2 regions of the Nonomuraea sp. NPDC049419 genome follow, and region 2 is predicted to be linked to the other one. Evidence: riboswitches for the same ligand, from Rfam matches in the RefSeq annotation. Region 2 holds a riboswitch; the other holds the start of a gene.
The links. A riboswitch is a leader RNA that binds a small molecule or an ion and turns the genes downstream of it on or off. The one in region 2 is predicted to bind cyclic di-AMP.
Positions count from the first base shown of each region.

Region 1: linked by a shared signal. The riboswitch ahead of AB0K12_RS30635 (GH25 family lysozyme) and the one ahead of AB0K12_RS17710 (hypothetical protein) in region 2 are both predicted to bind cyclic di-AMP.

Region 1 covers NZ_JBFAQB010000012.1:154,129-158,117, forward strand. The annotation lists gene mqo (malate dehydrogenase (quinone)) at 132-1,601, shown strand; cyclic di-AMP (ydaO/yuaA leader) riboswitch at 1,791-1,934, shown strand; gene AB0K12_RS30635 (GH25 family lysozyme) at 1,947-2,675, shown strand; gene AB0K12_RS30640 (SDR family oxidoreductase) at 2,689-3,432, opposite strand; gene AB0K12_RS30645 (HAMP domain-containing sensor histidine kinase) at 3,589-3,989, shown strand, end outside.
Region 2 covers NZ_JBFAQB010000005.1:114,016-118,004, forward strand. The annotation lists gene AB0K12_RS17705 (alpha/beta hydrolase) at 1-721, opposite strand, end outside; gene AB0K12_RS17710 (hypothetical protein) at 763-1,368, opposite strand; cyclic di-AMP (ydaO/yuaA leader) riboswitch at 1,558-1,698, opposite strand; gene AB0K12_RS17715 (DUF5302 domain-containing protein) at 1,865-2,065, opposite strand; gene AB0K12_RS17720 (MDR family MFS transporter) at 2,114-3,586, opposite strand; gene AB0K12_RS17725 (PadR family transcriptional regulator) at 3,643-3,989, shown strand, end outside.

The DNA.
Region 1 (3,989 bases), on a different contig from region 2:
TGACGCCCCCGGGTGGGGCCGTCGCTAGACCGGGTGCATCGTGATCACCTCCTGTGCCGTACGGGCGCTCGAAGATCCACGCTACTCCGGATCCCGCACGCCGCGCGGACGCTGTTATACAAGTAGCGAACATGTCATATGAGTTGGAGGTGAGCCGGGTGGGCTACGACGTGGTCCTGGTCGGCGGTGGCATCATGAGCGCCACCCTGGGCGTGCTGCTGCGCCGCGTGCAGCCGGACTGGTCGGTGCTCGTCCTGGAGCGGCTCGACGGCCTCGGCCTGGAGAGCTCGTCGGCCTGGAACAACGCCGGCACCGGGCACGCGGGACTGTGCGAGTTCAACTACACGCCGCTCACCGGCGACGGCCCGATCGACGTCGGCGGGGCCATCGCGATCAACGAGCAGTTCCAGCTCTCCCGGCAGCTGTGGGCGAGTCTGGTCGAGGAGGGCACGCTGGGCGATCCCTCCGGGTTCATCCGGCCGGTGCCGCACCTCTCCTTCGCCCGGGGCGCGGCCGGGGTCGAGCACCTGCGGCTGCGGCACGCGGCGCTGCGCGACCATCCGCTGTTCGAGGGGCTCGAGCTCATCCGCGACCGGGCGGTGATGGCGGAGCTACTGCCGCTGATGTTCGCCGGCCGGCCCGCCGGTGAGCAGGTGGCGCTGTGCCGTTCTCGTGGCGGCACCGACGTCGACTACGGCGTGCTGACCCGGCGGCTGTTCGCCGCGCTCGAACGTGCCGGCGTCGAGGTGCGGACCGGGCACGAGGTGCGCGGGCTCTCCCGTGACCGCAGGTCGTGGCGGCTGCGGGTGCGCGACCTGGCGGGTGCCCGCGACTACGGGGTGCGCGGGTCGTTCGTGTTCCTGGGGGCGGGCGGGGGCACGCTGCCGCTGCTGCAGAGCGCCGGGGTGGCGGAGACGCGGGCGTACGGGGGGTTTCCGATCAGCGGGCGGTTCCTGCGGACGGGCCGGGCCGAGCTGGTGGCCGGGCACCACGCCAAGGTCTACAGCCACGCCGAGCCGGGTGCGCCCGCCCTGTCGGTGCCGCATCTCGACACCCGGGTCGTGGACGGGCGGACGTACCTGATGTTCGGGCCCTTCGCCGCGTTCTCGCCGCGCTTCCTCAAGCGCGGCAGGCTCACCGACCTGCCGGGATCCGTCACGCCCGGCAACGTCGTGACACTGCTCGGCGCCGCCCGCGCCGAGCCCGCCCTGCTGCGCTACCTGGTCGGGCAGCTCGCGCAGACGCGCGGCGACCGGCTGCGAGCGCTGCGCCGGTTCGTCCCCGAGGCGCGGGCGGCGGACTGGGAGCCGATCACCGCGGGCCAGCGGGTGCAGGTGGTCAAGCCGGTGAACGGGCGCGGGTCGATCGCCGGGTTCGGCACCGAGGTGGTGACGTCGGCCCACGGCGGGCTCGCCGCCCTGCTCGGGGCCTCGCCGGGGGCGTCGGCGTCCGTGGCGATCATGCTGGACGTGCTCGGACGCGCCTTCCCCGGCCGCCTGGACGGCTGGCGGCCGGCGTTGCGCGAGCTCGTGCCGTCGTACGGCGCCGCGCTGCCGCCGGAGACCCTCTCCAGGACGGCCCGGACGCTTCGTCTGGAGTGAACGCCGGAAAACTTTACCCATTTCCGGATCCGCGACCTACACGGGGATTTCGAACCGCTTACCAGGTCAGCGGAGTGAAAGTCCCTTTAGAGTACTTGCAGATACTTTTGCGAATTATGTACTTTTGCGGGTCGAGGGACCACCGCAGCGCGTGCCCTCGCATCTTTGACCGGACCGTACGCCGTCTCCGGCGTACGGCCGCCGAATCCGCGTCCCGCGGAACCGGGGACCCACTTTCCGGGGTGAATCGGACGCCCGCTCATGCCCGCGTCCGTAGGGCACTTCCAGTCCCGAACCCGTCAGCTAACCCGGTAGGCGGCATGGAAGCAAGGAGTCAACATCCGTATGGCCAAGCTTGCCGAGAACCGCAAGCGCCTCGGACTGGCGCTCGGCGGAGCCGTACTCGCCGCCGTCACCGCCGTCACCGGCACCGCACACGCCTCCACCACCGACCAGGTCGCCCCGCACGAGGCGGCCCAGCACAGCTCCGCCCTGACCTACGGCCTGGACATCTCCCACTACGAGCCGCTGTACGACTGGAGCTCCAGCTCCGCGCAGTTCGGCATCATCAAGGCCACCGAGGGGACCGACTTCGTCGACTCCTCCTTCGCCAGGCACTGGCGGGAGCTCGGCGAGAAGGGCATCGTGCGCGGCGCCTACCACTACGGCCACCCCGCCGACGACCCCATCGCCGACGCCAACCACTTCCTGGCCGCGGTGAACGCCCAGCCCGCCAGGGCCGGTGACCTGCTGGTCCTCGACCTGGAGACGACCGACGGCAAGTCCGTCGCGGAGGTCAACGCCTGGGCCAAGGCGTGGCTGTCGTACGTGGAGAACCAGACCGGCACCAAGCCGCTCTTCTACAGCGGCTGGAACTTCGCCGACACCTACGGCCACGGCCTGGCGCAGTACCCGCTCTGGGTCGCCCACTACAGCCGGGCCAAGGGCGCGATCACGCCGCCGGCCGACTGGAAGTCGTGGGCGATCCACCAGTACACGGACGTCCCCATCGACCAGAACGTCTCGGCTCTGACGCCCGACCAGCTCCGCGCCCTGGGCCGCCAGTCCGTCTGACGTCTCGGGCGTGCTACCCGGCGGCGGCCCAGTCGCCGTAGCGAGCCCCGCCGAGCCGCGCCTCCCCCAGCGGCACGAGCGAGTGCTCGCCCAGCTCGCTCCCGAAGTAGCGCGCGTGCGGGTCGGTGACCACCTCACGGTGGTCACCGAGCCCCGCCAGCGCCTGCCGGACGAACTCGTCCATCCTGACCCGCTCCGGCCCGGCCACCTCCAGCCGGCCGTTGAGCGGCCTACCCTCCGCGACCTCGCACAGCGCCGCCGCCACGTCGTCCCCGGCGATCGGCTGGAACAGCACAGGCGCGATGCGCACCACTCCCCCGTCGGCGGCCTCGTCCGCGATGCCCTTCACGAACTCGAAGAACTGCGTCGCGTGCACCAGCGAGTACGGGATCCCCGACTTCTCGATCAGCTGCTCCTGCGCGACCTTCGCCCGGAAATATCCGTTGTCCGGCATGCGTTCGGTGCCCACGATGGACAACGCGACATGGTGCCCGACTCCCGCCTCCAACTCGGCGGCCAGCAGGTTGCCGGTGGAGGTCTCGAAGAACTCCAGGACGGCGGCCGGTTCGAACGACGGCGCGTTCGACACGTCGACCACCACCTGCGCCCCCTCCAGCGCTTCGGCGAGACCCTCGCCGGTGAGCGTGTTCACCCCGGTGCGCGGCGAAGCCGCCACCGCCTCGTGGCCGTCACGCGACAGCCTGGTCACCAGCTTCGATCCGATCAGGCCGGTCCCGCCGACCACCACGACCTTCATGGCACGCCTCCCCCTCGCCGCAGTCCACCGCACCCTCCCCTTGCCACCTCCCGCTAAGCCCTCGGCTCGGCAAAGTCCCCGCCTCGCGGTCACAGACCGGGAAGCTGCGCTGTCCTAGCTGGTGACAGGCTCGCTGAGCGCCTGGGGAGGAACCTGATGAGACACGACCATGCCGCGCTGCTGGCGGCCGTCCCGAACCCGTGCCTGGTCATGGCAGGGGACATGACGATCATGGCGGCCAACCAGCCGTGCCTCGACGCCTGCGGGCGCGAGCGGGACGAGCTGGTGGGCATGCCCGTGCTCATCCCGCGCGCCGACGAGCTGCACGAACGGGCGCGGGCGGCGCGGCGCTTCACCGCCGACGCCTCCCACGAGGTCCGTACGCCGCTGGCCGCGCTGCGCGTCCAGGTGGAGGCGGCCCGGCGGCACCCGGACGACATCGACGTGACCGACCTGCTCGACCACGTCAGCGACGACCTCGACCGGCTGGAACACGTCACCACCGACCTGCTCCTGCTGTCCAGGCTCGAAGCCGGCCTCGACGACCGCGAACTGAC
Region 2 (3,989 bases):
CGCCGGCCACCGGGATCAGCGGGTCGGCCTCACCGTGGATCACCAGCGTGGGGGCGCGGACGCCGGCCAGTGCCTGCGTACGGTCGCCCGACGCCCTGATGGCCGCGAACTGCCGGGCCGTGCCCGCCGGGTCGAAGCAGCGGTCGTAGGCCAGGCCGGCCCGTTCCCTGATGGCCTCCTCGTCCAGCTCGTAGCCCGGTGAGCCGATCGTCGACCAGGTCACCACCGACTGGTCGAGCACGCCGGCGCGGTCGGCGGGCGGCGGCGTCATGAGCGCGGTCATCGCCTCGGGGGTGGGCGGGGCGACGTCGGGTCCCGGCGTGGACATGATGGAGGTCAGGGTCAGCACCCGCTCGGGGTGCTCGATGGCCAGCGTCTGAGCGATCATGCCGCCCATCGAGGCGCCCACGACGTGCGCGGACGGCCAGCCGATGGCGTCCATGAACGCGGCGGTGTCGGCGGCCATGTCCGTCAGCGAATACGGTGCGGGCGCCCCCGGCTGGGGGACGCCCGCGTCGTGGATGTGCGTGGACAGTCCCGCGTCGCGGTTGTCGAACCGTACGACGTGGTGTCCCTGCTCCGCGAGGAGCCGGCAGAGCCCTTCGTCCCACTGGATGAGCTGGGCGCCGAGCCCCATGATCAGGAGGAGCGGCCGCCCTGTGGGTGAGCCGAAGCTGTCATAGGCGATCTCAATGCCGTTTGCGGCTACACGGGTCGTCACGCAGGCCAGAATGTCATTCTGGTACGTGTGGCGTAAAGCCGTCAGCGGGCGGCCGGTACGGCGATGCCACCGGCCTGGGAGTTCTGCTCCTGGTCGGCGGGCGGGGGCGCCGGGTTCCTGTCACGCCTGGACCAGGCGCCGGTCGAGAACGGGACCGGGTGGTTCTTCTTGCCCACGCCGTCGCCCCACTTGGTGATGACGTACTCGACCTCGATGTGGCCCTGGCCGCCGACGCCGTCCACACCGAGCGTGCTGGAGTTGAACCTGCCGCCGGTCAGCTCGGCGAACGTCTTGGCGTCGAGGTCGAGCATGATGCCGCGGTTGGAGGGCTCGCCCGGCCCGCGGTCACCGACGAAGAAGGGCGCCTTCTTGCCCTTGTAGACCACGTAACCCTCGGTCATCAGCGGCCAGCTCGGGCTGGCCGCCAGACCCTTCTGCATGGGCTTGCCGCTGGCCGGCAGCCCGGTGTCACCGGCCCGGCCGGAGGCGTCGTCCCAGAAGTACGAGGCCGTGGTCGAGCCCTTGAGCAGGATCTTCTTGTCTTTGTCGGGGGTGTCGGCGTGCGCGGCCGTACTGGCGCAGGTCAGCATGCCGACGCAGCAGGCGGTCAGCGTGGCGAGGGAACGCAGGCTGAAACGGGCAGACATGAAGCAGCAAAACCCTTCACGAGGGGACGGGGGAGTTGCGCTCGGGCGCGAGGGGATGGGGGCGCGGCGGGGCGGTGGACCCCGCGGCGCTACGCGGAGCGCAATTGACGAGCCTGGGGAAGGGGGCCGCTCAGCGGGCGGCCGTCAAAGAGCGGTCTGGGGGTACGACGCGCTGGAACATGTAATACGTGATCCTCTCCATCACGCCTACCGGGTTAGCTGACGGGTTCGGGCGGTGGAGTTGCCCTACCGGCCGCGCTGGCCGGATTCACCCCGAATGCGGGTGGTTCCCCGGTTCCCGAATGGTTCGGGATTCGGCGCCAGCCGGTCGTCCGTCTTGGGTAAGGACTAGGTCACCGGCTGGTAATGGCGAACACTCTAACGACGGGATCGGACACCCGCAAACGTTTCACCACGAATCGGATAAAGATCTACCTTCAGCGGGAATGCATACAAAAGGGGGCACGGCATGCCGTGCCCCCTGAGGATTCGGTCCTCAGCCGCCGCTCTTGCGCCTGAACGATCTCTTATTGGCAGCCGGCCCGTGCGCCCCGTGAATCTTCGATGGGTCGACGCCCCTGCCACCCGCGCCCGCGCCCGCCTGCTGGCTGCGCTTGCGCTCCAGCGCTTCGCGGAACTTGCGCTTCATCTCGTCCTCGGGAGTTTCGCTGACTTCCGGCTCCGGTGTATCCGCCATGAGGACCTCCATGGTGTTGGGGACACTCAAAGCTTCGCACGCCCCCGCTCATGACGCGAAACCGGCCTCCACCGTGTCTTCAGGCCGCCGCGGCGGCCGGTCCGCCGACTCTGCCGGGTCCGCGAGCCGCCTGTCGGGCAGCGCCACCAGCGCGACCAGGGCGATCACCGCGCCCGCCACCCCGAGCGACGGCACGACCAGGGCAGCGGAGGAGGCGTGCGCGGCTGCGGCGCCCGCCCCGCGTACGCTCGCGGCGAACTCCGCCGTGTAGAGCGTGCCGCCGACGGCCAGCGCCACCGAGCCGCCGATCTGCCGGAAGAAGGCCAGGTTCGCCGAGGCGACGCCGAGGTGGCGCGGCTCCACCGACTGCTGCGCGGCCACCGTCAGCCCGGACAGCATCGGCCCCATGCCGAGCCCCAGCGGCAGCATCCACAGCGCGACCGCCGGGCCGGGGCTGTCCACCGCCAGGTTGAGGCAGAGCAGCGCGCCCGTGACCAGCAGGAACGGCGAGACGAGCAGCCACGGCTTGTACCGCCCGGTCCGCGACATCAGCGCGCCCATGAGCACGCTGCCGGCGACCATGCCCAGCGTCAGCGGGTAGATCCGCAGCCCCGACTCGGTGGCGGCCACGCCCAGCGCCTCCTGGAAGTAGCGGGGCAGGAAGACGACGCCCGCGTACATGCAGAAGGCCGTGACGAACGAGATGAGGTTGACCAGCGTGTACGACCGGTTGGCGAACAGCTCCATCGGCATGATCGGGCTGGCCGCGCGCCGCTCGACCGCCACGAAGACGGCCAGCAGCACCAGCGCCAGCAGGATCGGCCCCGCCACGGCCGCGTCGGTCCAGGTGTGGCCGTCGAGCCCCTTCTCGGTCAGGCCGAGCAGCAGGGACGTGACGGCCACGGTGAAGACCGCGATGCCGGCGTAGTCGGGCCTGCCGCCGCCGCCGGCGCCGGGCCGGCGCGGCAGCCGCAGCACGATGATCGCGATCAGCACGAGGCCGATCGGCACGTTCACGTAGAACGCCCAGCGCCAGCTCGCGTGGTCGGTGAACAGCCCGCCCAGGAACGGCCCCGCCAGGAACGACAGCCCCATCACGCCCCCGAGCGCCCCCTGCACGCGGGCGCCGCCCGAGCGGGGCGGGAACATCTCCATGACCAGCGCGATCGACAGCGGCAGCAGCGCGCCGGCGCCGAGCCCCTGGAGGGCGCGGAAGGCGATGAGCTGCGTCATGTCCTGCGCCGCCCCGGACAGCGCCGAGCCGATGAGGAACACCACCATGCCGATCAGCAGCAGCGGCTTCCTGCCGTGCTGGTCGGACAGCCGCCCGTAGAGCGGCACGGTGACCGTGGAGGTCAGCAGGTAGGCGGTCACCGCCCACGTGTAGAGCGCGCCGCCGCCCAGCTCCGCCACGATGCGAGGCAGCGCGGTGCCCACGATCGTCTGGTCGAGCATCGCCAGGAACATGCCGCCGAGCACGGCGAGCAGAACGACGATGTCACCCTTTTTGTCAGCTCTCACAGGTGAAGATTGATATGTAACTTCTGACATGTCAAGTTTTCGATATGCTCACTGCCATGTCCCTACGGATCGCGCTGCTCGGGCTGCTCTCGGCCGTGGGCCCGGCCAGCGGCTACGACCTGGCCAAGACGTTCGACCACTCGCTCAACCACGTCTGGCAGGCCGGGCACACGCAGATCTATCCCGAGCTGGTGAAGATGACCGCCGACGGGCTCGTGGAGGTCGAGTCGGAGGGCGCGAGGGGCCGCAAGATCTACCGCATCACGCCCGACGGCCGCCGCGAGCTGCGCGGGTGGATGGAGGAGCACGACGCCTCGATGACCGTACGCAGCGAGGTCGCGCTCCAGGCGTTCCTGCTGCACCTGGTGGACCGCGACCAGGCCGTCGCCGTGATCGAGCGCAT